Regions from separate parts of the Paenibacillus sp. p3-SID867 genome, predicted to be linked through region 1. Evidence: riboswitches for the same ligand, from Rfam matches in the RefSeq annotation. Region 1 holds a riboswitch; the other holds the start of a gene.
What was found. Region 1 has a riboswitch for FMN ahead of ribD (bifunctional diaminohydroxyphosphoribosylaminopyrimidine deaminase/5-amino-6-(5-phosphoribosylamino)uracil reductase RibD). Riboswitches for the same ligand answer to the same signal wherever they lie in the genome.

Region 1 (7,571 bases):
GCAGGTTGAGGCGATTCGCGATAAAATCAAGGAGGTGGATTTAGAGGGGCTTCCACTAGGAGATAAACAGCTCGAAGAAGCAATCGTGAACAAAGGCTGGCACCCTTTTCCGCTGGTCCGATATTCGGAACGGCCGGATGTTGTATCCTCCCATCTGCTCGAAGGCCGAGTTGTTGTCATGGTAGATACTTCACCGAGCGTGATGATTATGCCAACCACGTTTTTGGATCTGTGTCAGCATGCCGAGGAGAATCGCCAAACCCCATTTATGGGGACATATCTCCGCTGGATACGTTTTATTGGCATTTTTGCATCCATGTTTCTGCTCCCGCTGTGGATGCTGCTTGTTGTCCATCCTGAACTGAAGCCGCCGGGACTCGATATCATCGGTCCGCAGGAGAACGCTAAAATTCCGATTATCCTGCAGTTTCTGATCGTTGAATTCGGCGTGGATTTGCTCCGCTTGGCTGCCGTTCATACACCGACGCCGCTAGCGTCGGCGATGGGGTTGATCGCTGCCATCTTGATCGGCGATATCGCCGTTAAGACCGGATTGTTTGTCAACGAGGTCGTCTTGTATATGGCGGTTGCATCCATCGGGATGTATGCAACTCCGAGTTATGAGCTGGGACTTGCCAACCGGATGGTCAGGCTGCTCCTTCTGCTTGCAACAGCCCTGTTTGCGGTGAAGGGTTTTGTCATCGGGACGACGCTTCTGATTCTGCTCCTGACGACACACCGTTCCTACAATTCCTCTTACTTGTGGCCATTTATACCATTTAGTGCAAAAGCGATGGGCGAAATTTTGTTCCGCAAACCGCTGCTTCTATCAAGAAGACGCCCGGCCCACAATAAAACGCGCGACAACACCAAAATGGGTCCTGAAATGAATCCGAGGGGCGAGCAATAACAATAACACAAATGTTGTGTTGAAAAATCCATTTTGATTACCTTCCGTTGTCTGCTATACTGTGAACAATTATTCGATTACCCTATTTTGAATCAATGGATCGGAGGAATTGTAAGCATGTTTTTACACGGTACAAGCAAGATTAACGATCAGGGGCATTTGGAAATCGGCGGGTGTGACACATCCGATTTGAAAGCTCAATATGGAACACCATTATATATTGTAGACGAGCAGTCGGTTCGCAATCGTTGTCGGGAATACATCGAGGCCTTCAAGGCGTCCGGCTTGAAGTTCCAAGTCGCGTATGCAAGTAAGGCGTTTTGCGTGATGGCCATGTGCCAATTGGCCGATCAGGAAGGTATGTCGCTTGACGTCGTATCAGACGGAGAGCTGTACACCGCACTTGAGGCCGGATTCCCGGCAGACCGGATTCATTTCCACGGAAATAATAAAACCCCGGAAGAAATTGAGATGGCGCTGGATGCGGAAATTGGCTGTTTCGTTGTCGATAACGTAGTTGAACTGCATATGCTGCAAGCGATTGCTGCCGAGAAGAATCGGAAGGTCAACATTCTGCTACGCGTGACACCGGGTGTTGAGGCTCATACGCATGAGTATATCTCAACAGGCCAAACGGATTCGAAATTTGGCTTTGATATCGGCAACGGCTCTGCTTATGAAGCGGTGAAGCTTGCCGAGGCTCAAGCGAACATTCATCTGATGGGTATTCATTCCCATATCGGCTCCCAGATTTTTGAGGTGGAAGGCTTTCAGATGGCTGTTCAGCGCGTAGCTGAATTCGCGGTTTCCGTTAAAGAAGGTTTGGGGGTTGTGTTCAAGGTTGTAAACCTTGGGGGTGGTTTCGGTATCCGTTACGTGGATGGCGATACGCCGCTTCAAGTATCCCAGTATGTAAAAGCGATCACGGATGCCGTGAAGACCCATTTTGCGGGCCTTGGCTCCGAACTTCCTGAAATTTGGGTGGAACCGGGCCGGAGCATTGTTGGTGATGCAGGCACCACCCTGTATACGGTGGGCACAAGCAAGGATATTCCCGGAGTGCGTAAATACGTTGCCGTAGACGGCGGAATGACGGACAACCCGCGCCCGGCGTTGTACGAGTCGAAATATGAAGCGCTGCTGGCGAACCGGGCGAATGAGAAACCGGAAGAAACGGTATCCATTGCCGGCAAATGCTGTGAGAGCGGAGACATGCTCATCTGGGACTTGGAGCTTCCGAAGGTAGCAACAGGCGATTTGCTGGCCGTATCCTGCACAGGCGCATACAACTATTCCATGGCTAGCAATTACAACCGGATCCGTAAACCTGCGGTCGTGTTCGTGAAGGACGGACAGAGCAAGCTGGTCGTACGTCGTGAGTCGCTTGCGGACATCATTAGCCATGATGTAGTGCCGGCAAGTGTAACCAAAGAAACCGTAACCAATTAATCTGATGTTTGTTTTACGGCTCTAAAATCCAAGAGGGCCCGCCAATGCCTCCGGCTGCGGTCAGGGCTCTTAGTTATGCCTTGACTTGAGATGTGATGTGTAAACGGGGGACAAGATCGTTTTTGCTTCGAAGCTCAATTCATAGTAAACTATAGAATGCATTGTAAAAAAATCGATAAAAGCGTTCTAAGTAACGGAAGGAGATAACACATATGGCTAAAAAAGCGAAGATCACATTAGAGAACGGCAAAGAGGTAGTGCTTGATCTGTTCGAGAATGATGCACCGAATACGGTAGCTAATTTTGAGAAATTGGCGAACTCCGGTTTTTATAACGGTCTTGTATTTCACCGCGTAATTCCTGGGTTCGTTGCTCAAGGCGGCTGCCCACAGGGAACGGGAACCGGCGGTCCTGGCTATACCATCAACTGCGAAATCAACCCTAACAAGCATGAGCGTGGAAGCTTGGCCATGGCGCATGCCGGCCGCAACACGGGCGGAAGCCAGTTCTATGTATGCTACGAGCCGCAGCCGCATTTGGACGGACAACATACGGTGTTCGGTAAAGTTGTAGAGGGCATGGAGTATGTGGATGCATTCAAAGGCCGCGACAAAATGGAAAAAGTAGAAGTATACGAAGCGTAACCATTAGCTTTTGTTCAGGACAGGCTCACTCATAAGGGTGAGCCTGTTTTTAATATTCCGGGGAGGGGTTAGGCAGGGTCAGGGAATAATTGGCGGAGCTCCTCCGGAACAGGCCGGCTTTTTCGGGTATGTACATCCATCGCCACACTGGTAACGGCGGCATCCGCGCACAGCTCTCCCTGTTCGTTGTATATCGTCTGAGTCAGCACATAACTCGTACGACCCATAGCATGCGGTTCGGTCACGATCGTCAGCCGTTCGCCCTGGCCGCACTCCTTGCGGTAATTAATATTGATATTGACGGTAACGGTCTGGACGCCGAGCCGTTTCAATATGTCATATTGAAGATTTCCTGCTTCGTACCATTCCTCACGACCCCACTCCAGATATTCCAGGTATTTGGCGTTGTTTACATGTCCGTTGACGTCGATTTCCGTAGGACGGACGACAATGTCCATCGAAGTTTTCATCGTTGTGCGCTCCTTTTCAACTGTATCTAGTTCCCGTGTTTATCCTATCTATCTGTTCTCTCTTGGGGGAGAATTCTCCTTCTACATACATTACACATATTGGTATTAAGTTATAGACTTTAAAAAAGTTAGTTGTTTTTCTTGCAATTTTCAAAAGGTGGTGATAAGATTCTTCATAAGATCAAATAATTTCATATGTTTAATCCTTCGGGGCAGGGTGAAATTCCCTACCGGCGGTGATGAACGCAGTGATTGAGCTTTAGAGAGCAGATATCTGCGTCTTAGTCCGTGACCCGGATATGCGTGTGTTGTTACACACCGTATGCGGTGGACCTGGTGAAAATCCGGGACCGACAGTATAGTCTGGATGGGAGAAGGAGTGAAAGACACATAAGCAACATGTGCTATTTGTGTCTGTGCACACAACGCGATATGCGTTATGTGCAGGTTTTCACATGCAATTCAAGCCTGTGCTTGCGATGATTTGATGTCGCCGGTAACCGATTTGAATCGTTTGTTATAGGCAAAACCTGCGATCATAACGGTTATTTAGCGTGTCGATTATTAACTTCCATCAAGCCCTGTTCAAGGATTCCCCGAATCTTTGGCAGGGCTTTTTTGTGTGAACGTTGAGAAAGGGGCATGTTTAGCATGGATATCGTCAACGATGAATTCTATATGTCACTTGCGCTGGACCTGGCTGAACGTGCTCAGGGCCAAACCGGGATTAATCCGGTTGTGGGCTGTGTCGTCGTTAAGGATGGCGCGCTTGCAGGGGTGGGAACACATCTGGAGCGCGGAACACCGCACGCTGAAGTTCATGCCCTGAATATGGCTGGCAGCAAAGCAGCGGGCAGTACGGTGTACGTGACACTGGAGCCCTGCAGTCACTACGGAACGACGCCGCCTTGCAGCGAGAGGCTGATTGCCGAGGGTGTTCAGCGAGTGGTTGTTGCTTGCGAGGATCCCAATCCTCTCGTTGCGGGCAATGGGATCCAAATGCTGCGCGCAGCAGGAATCCGGGTTGAGATCGGTGTCCTTAAGGAACGTGCTCTTCGCTTGAACGAAACCTTCATTAAATTCATTACGACGGGTCAGCCTTTCGTAACGTTAAAGACAGCCAGCACGCTGGACGGCAAGATCGCTTCGAAAACCGGTGATAGCAAGTGGATATCCAATGAGGAATCAAGAGAGCTTGTGCATACGCTGCGTCACCGTCACCAGGGCATCATGGTAGGCGTGTCTACCGTAATCGCGGATAATCCAAGCCTGACGACAAGACTTGGCGTGGAAGGCTTGCATCCGGTTAGGATCATTGTGGATTCCAGCTTGCGAGTCCCGCTCGACAGCCATGTCGTGACAGACGGTTTGGCGCCGACGTGGATCTTGACGACGGAGCAGGCGGATGAGAAGAAGCGGGCCGTGCTGGAAGAGCAAGGAGTTCAGGTTATCCCCTGCGGGCCAGGACCGCGTGTGGATCTGAAGACTGCACTGGTGAAACTGGGGCAGAAGGGGATTGCCTCCATTTTACTGGAAGGTGGTGGCACGCTGAATGGCTCGATGCTGGAACAGAAGCTGGTGGATCGGCTCATCCAGTTCATCGCCCCTAAGATTATTGGTGGATACGATTCCCCGGGAAATTACATGTTCAGCGGGTATGAGCAGATGAATCAAGCGATTCAGCTGTCAGGACTTGAGACCGAAAGACTTGGCGACAATATTTACGTCACCGGGATTCCGGTCTGGAAATAAGGAGAAAGAAAGGAGGGAAACCTGTGTTTACTGGATTGGTTGAGGAGATCGGCGAGATGAGGCGGATCGGACGGAGGGGCGAAGCCATGCTGCTGAGCATTTCCGCGAGCCGGATTATGGATGATTTAAAGCTGGGGGACAGCGTATCCGTTAATGGCGTTTGCTTGACAGCTACAACTATTGACAAAGGCATATTTACGGTGGACGTGATGCCGGAAACCTATAGAAATACCAATCTGAAGGAACTGCAGCCAGGCGGAAAGGTGAATCTGGAACGGGCGATGGCTGCCGGAGGCAGATTTGGAGGCCATATCGTTCAGGGGCATGTGGATGGCGTCGGCGTCATTCGGAATGTGCAGGAGGATCAGAATGCCGTGGTATATGAGATTGCTCCCGCGAATGGGGACGTATTCAAATATATCATTCCAAAAGGCTCTGTCACACTGGATGGAATCAGCTTGACCGTTGTCAAAACAACAGATTCCTCCTTTACGGTATCGATCATCCCCCATACGCTGGCGGAGACGGTGCTGGCTTATAAAAAAGCGGGCGATACGATTAATATCGAATGCGACATTTTAGGGAAATATGTAGATCACCTGCTGCATTACGGCTCAGAAGGGGCCGGCAGCAAAGGTGGGACAAAACCGGGGATCAGCAGGGATTATCTTGCGGAACACGGATTTGCCTAAGCCTGGTGATTCACATAGAGTCTCCATGAGGAAGAAGGAGGAGTAGCGATGGATGAACGCTTTTCATTTCATACAATCGAAGAGGCGTTAACCGATTTGAAGGAAGGCAGGGTCGTCATTGTTGTCGATGATGAAGACCGTGAGAATGAGGGCGATTTTATCGCATTAGCAGATAAGGCAACCCCGGAGGTCATTAATTTTATGATCACCGAAGGCCGTGGGCTCGTATGTTTGCCCATGACGCAGGCCAGAGCCCAGGAGCTCGACCTCAAACCGATGGTTACCCAGAATACGGACTTTCATGGAACGGCCTTTACGGTTTCCATTGATCATAAGGATACTACGACAGGCATATCGGCCTATGAGCGGTCCATCACCGTCAAAGGCATTTTGGATTCGAATGCATCTGCGTCCGATTTCCGAAGACCGGGTCATATGTTCCCGCTGATCGCAAAAGATGGAGGCGTCCTGCGCCGGGCAGGACATACGGAGGCCGCTGTCGATCTTGCCAGATTGAGCGGCTCCTATCCGGCCGGTGTCATCTGCGAGGTAATCAAGGAAGACGGCACAATGGCACGGCTGCCGGACCTTGTGGAGATTGCGAAGAAGCATGAGCTGAAGCTGATTAGCATCAAGGATCTGATTCATTACCGCAATGAAAAAGAAAAGCTTGTCCAGCGAGAGGTAGCTGTGCGAATGCCGACCGACTTCGGCGTGTTTCAGGCCGTAGCCTACACCAACGACGTGGACAATAAAGAGCATGTTGCCTTGGTAAAAGGGGAGATCGACGGGAATGAGCCTGTTCTCGTGCGCGTGCATTCCGAGTGCCTGACAGGAGATGTGTTTCACTCCCATCGCTGCGATTGCGGTCCCCAGTTCGAGGCGGCACTCCGCCAAATCGATGAAGCAGGCAGAGGCGTTCTTCTCTACATGCGCCAGGAGGGGCGGGGCATCGGCTTAATCAACAAATTGAAAGCCTACAAGCTGCAGGAAGAGGGACTCGACACCGTTGACGCCAACCTTAAGCTCGGCTTTGCGGCCGATCTGCGCGATTACGGCATTGGAGCCCAGATCCTGAAGGATCTGGGGATCAGAAAAATCCGCTTGCTGACAAACAATCCGCGCAAAATCAAAGGCCTCGAAGGTTATGGTCTTGAGGTTGTGGAGCGCGTTCCGATCCAAATGCCGGAGAACGAGGATAACACGGGCTACCTGCATACCAAGCAAGCCAAGCTCGGTCATATGCTGAAATTCAGCGATATCGAGCAGAACGAGAGTGCCAACTAATCACCACATAACAAAAGGTCAATCATGGGGAGGCTGACTTCTTGGAGTGACCTAGCGAAGAGGACGGAATGCTGCTGAAGAAGCGGTAGCGGTCGCCTTTAACTCCTGATTTCTACCTTGAATAAATAGTTCATGAAATCAGGAGTTAACAGCGATCGGAAGCAGCAGCCGTCAGCGCAGCGGAAACATGAACCGAAGTCATACCCGCCAAGTTTGACCTTATATAAACTCCAAACCGAAAGGAAGTCATTCATCATGGCAACTATATTTGAAGGTAAATTAGTATCCGAGGGTCTAAAGTACGGGATCGTCGTAGGTCGATTCAACGAATTCATCACCAGCAAGCTGCTGAGCGGCGCACTGGACG
Region 2 (7,571 bases), on a different contig from region 1:
TCCCCCAGAAAAACGAGGTTATTCTTGCTGTCCAGATTATACAGCCACTGAAACCCGCTCTTTGTTGTACTTGTCGAGCTGGCATGAAGCATCAGTTCTGATCCGTCCGCGGCGATAACCTTAACCTCCGGCGTATACTCCGGCAGTTTATCCAGCTCACCGTCGGTACGCTTGCCTTCGATAGCTACACCGATGGAAGAGACACTAATCGTGCTGAGAGACAGTGCCTCCTCACCCTTATCGATCGCCATATTCAGACTCTGCTCTCTCTGCTTCCCGGGAGCAATGATGAATTGGACATCCCAAGGGCCTTCAACGGCTTGGGTGTTATCCGTTGACGCGATTCGATCGGCTGTGATCCGTGCCTTAAGCCCGTCGAGGTCATTCATCGCATCCATCTCAAATACGCCGACAAGCTTTTTGTTATCGTCAAGAAGCTGCTGCCCCACCAAATAACTCACATCATGTTCCGTTTTCAGCTCAAGTCCGGGTATCGATGCACCCGCGGGGAATGGCGTGCCGTCCTCTTTCATGAAGCTGACCACCAAATAACCGCTGTTGCCGACATAAACCCCTTCTTCCACATTCATGGTTACCCCGGACGCGGTATCTGTCCCTTGTATAGGTGATCGTTCGTCTTCCGAAATGGACGCGGATTGACCGAAGAACTGCTTCAAGCTATCCATGTATTGGCTCGCAAAAGCGGTCGTGCTAAGTATCATAATCATCGCGGCAGCGATAACGATACTCGCTTTATATTTTTTCACTTTCCTGTTTTTAAACATCATCGTTTCCTCCTCTTGAATACGGTTCATCGCTCGATTCTTGATGCGTTCCATACTGATTTGCTGTGTCAACTCGCGTTCCTCTTCCTCCGTAAGGAGGAGATTCTCCAGCTCCTGATTGTCGATATTGGCCATGATATCTACAATTCGCCGCTTCACTTGCATCCATCCCCTTTCGCTATCGATTCGAAGCTTCACTCCTATAGACACGGTCCTTATAGAAATCCTACAGATTATCGGTTTCATAATGAATGCGCAGTTTGTCCTTTGCCCGGCGGATCCGGGCGGTGACGGCTTTCTCCTGCATATTCAGCCTGCTTGCAATATCTCGGACTTTCTCCAAATAGAAGTACCTGCGGATGAAGATTTCGCGATCCGGTTCCCCCATATCCTGGACCATGCCGCTAATCGCTTCCTTCTCCTGCCGCAGAATAGCCAATGCCTCTGCAGAAGGACAAGAAACCGCATCATCTTCCAATTCGGATTCAATGACCCGCTGTCTTTTTCGCAAAACATTCAAGGTATGATTACGCGCAGCTATGGCCAGATAAGGCTTGAGGCTATCTCCGCGCAGCATGATTTTGGGCCCGTCTGTCCACAGCTTGACCAGCACGTCCCCGGTGATTTCCTCCACATCGTAGGAATTAAACCGTCCACCAGCCACTTTAGCGACCACCGCGGCTATGTAGCGTGAATAGCGGTCAACCAATGTTTCAAAACATTGCGGATCTTTCAGCGCAAGCCCGTCCAACAATGTCCGATCCTCCATGGATCCTCCCCCCTTTATAACCATCTCCTTCGGTTGAACCAAGCCTTAGATCCGGTGCTACTATATAAGACACCGTAAATTCCGGAAACCCTACATATCTTTCAAAAAATGATCCTTTCGCCGGGCAAACTTACTGGAACAGTTTTGTGTAACAGCAAAAAAGCCGATCCCACCCGGATCGGCTTTTTCTACAAACGTATGTGATTTCATTGTAATTGCGGAGAAGCTTCGGATTGCTGTCTGGAAATAATAAACAGTACAACCCAGATCAGAAGGAATCCAAGAAGCTGAGGACCTGTCACGATCTGCTGGAATACGATCCAGTTGATGAGCACACCCACCATGGGAAAACTCAATTCCGCAAGTGTTGCCACGGAGGCTTTGGTCGTGGTTAATCCTTTATAATAAACCAGCAGGCTCAGGAGACCCGGCAGTAATGCCTGGCCGATCAGGTTCAGCGATACCAAGGCAAAGGCCCCGGTATTCCAGGCCGGCATATTCCATGCTGCCCCCTCGCTCCATGTAATGACGGTCAGGAGCGGCAGGGCAAGCACGAAGCGCAGCGAGGTTACCGTCTCGTATTTCAGTTTGCCTACCATCAGGCGCCCCATGACGGTTGAACCGCCCCACAGCGCTGCTGCACCTAAGGACAATAGACTGCCAACTTGAATAAACTCATTCCAATGGCCAATCGGCAAGGTTAAACCGAAGGTCAGTAAATACGTGCCCGCCAACGCGATGATGAGCAGTATGCCGAAATGGCGCGGAAGCTTCTCTTTCAGAAGCAGGCTGGCCAGAATGATGGCAAACAGCGGCTGCAGCTTCTGAAGCAGCAGGACGGCATTCAGATTGCCGCTCGACAGCCCCATCGTGAACAATACGGTAGCCAATGCCGAGCCGCCCCAGGATATAAACAGCAGAGCACCGACATGATTCCAGCCAAGGCCTTTTAGTTCCTCCCGGTTCTTCCACAATACAGGAATTGCAATCAAGGAAATAATGATATGTTCAAGCAAAACGATCTGTGCCGAAGTCAGATTCTTAAGCAGAATGACCCGGAATAAAGGGTCTACGCCCCACAGGGCGGCTCCCAAAACGACGAGCCAGAACCCTCCCTTAAAACGTCGACTTGCCTGTGTGTCGGAACCATAGGGTTTCACCTTGACTCCAGTATTAATATTACTCATCTTGCCCTCTCCTGTCTTGAATACGGAGGTCTTGCTAGCAGAAAGCCCCCGTCATCGACATGTGTCGACGTAAACGGGGGCTGATCAAATAAGCCTGCGCCGAATGGAAAATTTCGCATCCACGGCAAACTCATTTTTGATCTTCTCCCATCCGGACTTTACCGTCGGCCTTGGAATTGCACCAAGTCAGTCGCTGCGATCAGATTCACACCAGAACGCAGCGAGTCGCGGGCTGAGTTTCGTTCACGCCGGAACGAAGCATCACCGCCGGTTAGGAATTTCACCTTACCCCGAAGATCCATATTCATGTTTTATTTTTGTAATGCATTCACACTAATTAATTAACCGATAATTCCTATGAGCTTAGTTGATGTATTGAAATTATAACATGAATTCTTTCATGTAAATACATCTATTTTCAAAATAAATGAAATTAGAGTTGATTACAATGAAAAATCTCACGTTCAACCAAGACTTACTGAGAATTATACAGCAAGTATCAATTTGTTACCAGCATGATTTTTTGGTATTTATTCATTTTAGGTGATTTCGAATATCTTGTAGCTGGAACGCGTACCGACCGCACCAGCCTGAAGACATAGCAGATCGAGAGCGTCCTTGGTATTAAGACTCATTCCGCTCACTCGAGGCAACGACATCGATAGAGCTTTTGAACTGGCGGCGGATTCACTTTCGTTCTGCTTCGTCTCGCTTAACAGCATTTTGCTCCCATCCGGTTGAACCATATACTGACGCAAATAACCGCCTTCCCTTACGGTTACCAGCTTTCCCTTATTCTCTTCTTCCTTCTTGCTCTTCTGGAGCAGCTGTTCAAATCCGCCTTGGGCTGATTCGGCGTCCATCCGTTTCACCTGACTCCAGTATGTATATGCAGACGCAATGCGCATGTACTCACATCCTTATCCAATCGTTAATCTAACACTTACGGATATTATCGGATACCAGAGTACTTCTCTTTAACCGCTCGCATTTTACATTGATATAAAAAAACCGCCCTTAAGATTTCAGCAACCTTAAGGACGGTCTTATAATTTCTAATGAATTCCTGCTTCGCTTAGTTCATAAATTTCAATGCTGCCAAAGTACGTTTCAGAACAAGTGCCGCTTGCGCACGGGTAACCGAATCGAGTGCTCCGAAATGACCATGGTTGTCACCCCGCAGGATGCCTTGCTCCGTAAGTCTGGCAATATAGGCAGCCGCCCAGGCAGGGATGGATGCCTGATCTTTGAATTCAATAATGGCATTCGCACCCTGATCCGATAGGCCTGTCGGATTCACCGCCTCCATGGCCCGGGTGATCATGACAGCCATTTCCGCTCGAGTCATGCTGGCATTGGGCGAGAAGGCCCCCCCAGTGCCGCCCTCGATCAAGCCGTAACGCAACGCTGCGCCGATCTCGCCGGCATAACCGGAGGCATCCTGAACATCCTTGAATGCTCCGCTCTCGATGACCGGACTAAGTCCCATCGCGCGGACCAGCATAGCCGTAAACTCTGCTCGCGTGATTACTTTGCCCGGCGCGTACGAGTTAGCGTTAACTCCGTTCACGAGCAGCTTGGAAGCCATGGATTCGATTTCCGCTTTCGCCCAGTGGCCGTTTAGATCGGCAAAGGTCTTCTTATACTGCAGCAGTGCGTAAATGCCGTTTCCGGCATGCTTCACTTCGATAGCCGGTTTACCATTCCACGTCGTCGCTGTAGCCGGTACAAATCGGAAGCTTCCCGCATCTGCGTCAAAAATTACAGCAGTGACCGAATTCGAAGCTGTCCCTGCCGGCAACGGCAGGATGCGGCTGATTACACGCTTCCCGAAATCCTTCCGTTCTTGCTCTGCGCCTGGTGCTCCAACCGCTACGCCAAACTGAAGCGCTCCGCTTCCTGCCATCGAGGCGCCCATGGAAGCTGCCTTGCTTGTCATAGCATCCGCTACCTTGCTTGCTACCGGAGCCACGGATACCTTCACTTGGATGCTCCCGGAGCCTTGTGCCGGCTTCAAAGCCTCATCCAAATGTAGAGCCGTTACTGGAAGACGGAATGCGCCAAGCGCGGTCTCCAGCACCAGGGTCACATTCGAATTCTGTTCCATGGCCAACTTCAGATCTGCTGCCGAAAGGGATAACTCGGCGGCACGGTTCAACTCTGGAGCCCGAATAATGAGCTCCTGCTTCCCGTTCGCAGACAATCCGGCAACTGCCTTCTTCCACGCCTCTTCCTTCACCGTAATGCGGTCCACTGCTCCGCCTGCATCACTTATATTCAGATCCTTGCCTGCCATTACGTTTGGCAATGATGTGTTTCCGCCAGAGGAAGGAGGATTAGACTGTGATACCGGCGGTGTTACGGAGCCGCCTCCCGACCCGCCTGATCCTGATCCAGGAGAAGAGCCGTCGCCCGGATTCGCCGGTCTCTTCTGCTCCGTAATTCTACCCTCGACCTTAGGCGTAACCTTACCGCCCAGCTTGTTCACATACTCCATGAAAATTTCATAATCCGGGTAACCCAAATCCTCGTTGTATTTTCCTTCGGCAATCGCATCGGCAAAGGATTTATATCCATCCCCGCCCTTGGCTACAAAGCTGTTCGTTGCCATCCGGTACGTCTCGGTCAATACCAGAGGTTTGTAGCTTCCGTCCTTCATGATCTGTACGTCGAACACTTTATCGCCTGCCGGAGCGCTAGGATCCCATTTGAATTTCATCCCGGCGATTTGCGGGAACTTTCCTGGCAGATCCGCCAGTTTGGCACCGCTTATTCCGTTTTCCAGCCCGTCTTTCAGCTGCTGTCCGGTGACGTCCATAACAAACAGCGTATTTCCGAAAGGCATCACCGTACGCAGCTCGCCCATCGTGATTTCGCCCTCATCGATTGCGGCGCGAATACCTCCACCATTGGTGAGGGCAATATCAGCATTTTTAAGCTCTTTGGCTTTAGTCAGCATGCCATCCGCAATCAGATTGCCGAGATTCGTCTCCTTGGAGCGGACATTCTCGCGTTTGCCGTCAAGTACGACGCCTGCAGTACCGATAACCTGCTTCATCAGTTCTTCCAATTCCGCTTTGTAAGGAGCCAGCATATCCTTGGCCTGCGTGTCTTCCTGGACCGTACTATCTACCGGAATCAGCTTGCCGCCGAGTTCGCCGTCGCCAACGAGAACAACGCCGTTTTTGTCAAACTGCAGGTCTACCCGGCCGAGGAACTTGCCCCATTCATTCGCCTGCACGATGACGGTTGGTGTACCGTGTTGACTGTCCGTCACCACTTCCGGTGCATTGAGCGTCGTATGGGTATGGCCTCCGACAATGAGGTCGATGCCTTCGACGGCCTCGGCCAGCGCCTGATCTTTGGCGTAACCCAGGTGAGACAAGGCGATGATCTTATCAAGCCCGTCCTTCTCCATCGCTTCAACCGTTGCCTTGGCCGAAGTCACCGCATTGCGGAAGACTACGTCTTTCCCCGGGCTGGACGTCTCGGCCGTATCCTCGGTCGTTAGGCCGAATACCCCGACCTTTTGGCCGTCAACCAGCAATGTTACGTATGGATATACCCCGTTATTTGCCGTTGTCTTTGGCTGATCGGTATCGATCACCGCCGGCTTACGAATCAGGTGCGAGATGTTAGCATCCTGACTAAGATCCACATTCGCGCTGACAAGCGGGAATTGCGCCTTGCTCACGAAATCTGCAAGCGTCTTGGTTCCTTGATCGAATTCGTGGTTACCGAACGTCATTGCGTCATAACCCATATAGTTCATGAAGGCCAGATCCGCCAGCCCAAACCATTTGGTGAAATACAGATCGCCGGAGAATACATCCCCTGCATCCAGCAGCAGGCTGTTCCCGCCTTCGCTTCGGACCTCCTGAACCAGCGTGGCCCGTCTGGCCACTTCCGCCAGATGCGCATGGGTATCATTGGTATGCATCACTGTTAACTTCCACGGTTCTCCATCCACTGAACCGTCCGTTACCTTAACCGGTACTTCCGCTGATCCGTAGCCATCCTTGCTCAGGACGGTAATTACGGCTTCACCAACAGATACCGGCGTGACCAGACCGTTCGAATCCACGGTGGCTACCGTTTCATCGGAGGAACTCCATAACAGCTCGGAAGAACCGCCCTGAACAGGCTCAACCGTCGCCTGCATTTGTACCGGGGTTCCGCCTGGATTCAGCGTGAGCGATGTCTTGTCCAACGTAATTTTGGTCACCTGAAGCTCCAGCAGGGCCACCGTTCCACTGACCTCATTAGCGACCAGCAGCAGCGGTCGTCCTGTCTTGCTGTCCGCGGCCGGAATAAAGTCCAGTCCCTCCGGGCCGGAATCCGACTCAATACCGCCGTTAAAATTCCGTGTGTTGATATAGTTCAGAAACGCAGGATCGGATGGATTCGTGACATCATACGTCATAACCCCGCCAATGCGCTCCAGTCCGACAAAAGCCAGCGTTTTCTGTCCGACCTTACCCACGGCAACATATTCCGGCTCAGGTCCTTTCTTGGCGCTGCGACTGTCCAGATCGGTTTTGTCATTGCTGGCATTGAAATGATTCGGCAAGCGCTCGGCCGTAATCTTCTCAAAATCACTGCCACTGTCGTACACCTGGGACATGTCGGCTGCATTCCAGATGGAGAATGAACGACCCCCATACAGATATAGCCCTCCAGTGCCCATATCGCTGGCAACTTCAACCTTGTCATAGGTGGTTCCCTTGTCAGCCAAAAATTGAGCTGCCGGAGACAACGGATCCAGACTAGGCTTCATTTTGCCAATATTGCTTTCATTGCTTCGGTCATCCCAGCCAGTAGCATCCCCTT

Region 2: it holds a riboswitch for FMN, as region 1 does, so the genes downstream of both, M4D81_RS14425 (DMT family transporter) here and ribD (bifunctional diaminohydroxyphosphoribosylaminopyrimidine deaminase/5-amino-6-(5-phosphoribosylamino)uracil reductase RibD) in region 1, are expected to answer to the same signal.

Annotation. Positions count from the first base shown of each region.
Region 1 is NZ_JAMBDM010000001.1:31,362-38,932, reverse strand. It holds gene M4D81_RS00225 (spore germination protein) at 1-910, shown strand, start outside; gene lysA (diaminopimelate decarboxylase) at 1,028-2,359, shown strand; gene M4D81_RS00215 (peptidylprolyl isomerase) at 2,572-3,003, shown strand; gene M4D81_RS00210 (acyl-CoA thioesterase) at 3,072-3,473, opposite strand; FMN riboswitch at 3,673-3,856, shown strand; gene ribD (bifunctional diaminohydroxyphosphoribosylaminopyrimidine deaminase/5-amino-6-(5-phosphoribosylamino)uracil reductase RibD) at 4,125-5,225, shown strand; gene ribE (riboflavin synthase) at 5,249-5,917, shown strand; gene M4D81_RS00195 (bifunctional 3,4-dihydroxy-2-butanone-4-phosphate synthase/GTP cyclohydrolase II) at 5,966-7,204, shown strand; gene ribH (6,7-dimethyl-8-ribityllumazine synthase) at 7,460-7,571, shown strand, end outside.
Region 2 is NZ_JAMBDM010000006.1:183,233-190,803, forward strand. It holds gene M4D81_RS14415 (hypothetical protein) at 1-950, opposite strand, end outside; gene M4D81_RS14420 (RNA polymerase sigma factor) at 1,012-1,554, opposite strand; gene M4D81_RS14425 (DMT family transporter) at 1,761-2,741, opposite strand; FMN riboswitch at 2,877-3,043, opposite strand; gene M4D81_RS14430 (hypothetical protein) at 3,281-3,649, opposite strand; gene M4D81_RS14435 (choice-of-anchor I family protein) at 3,817-7,571, opposite strand, start outside.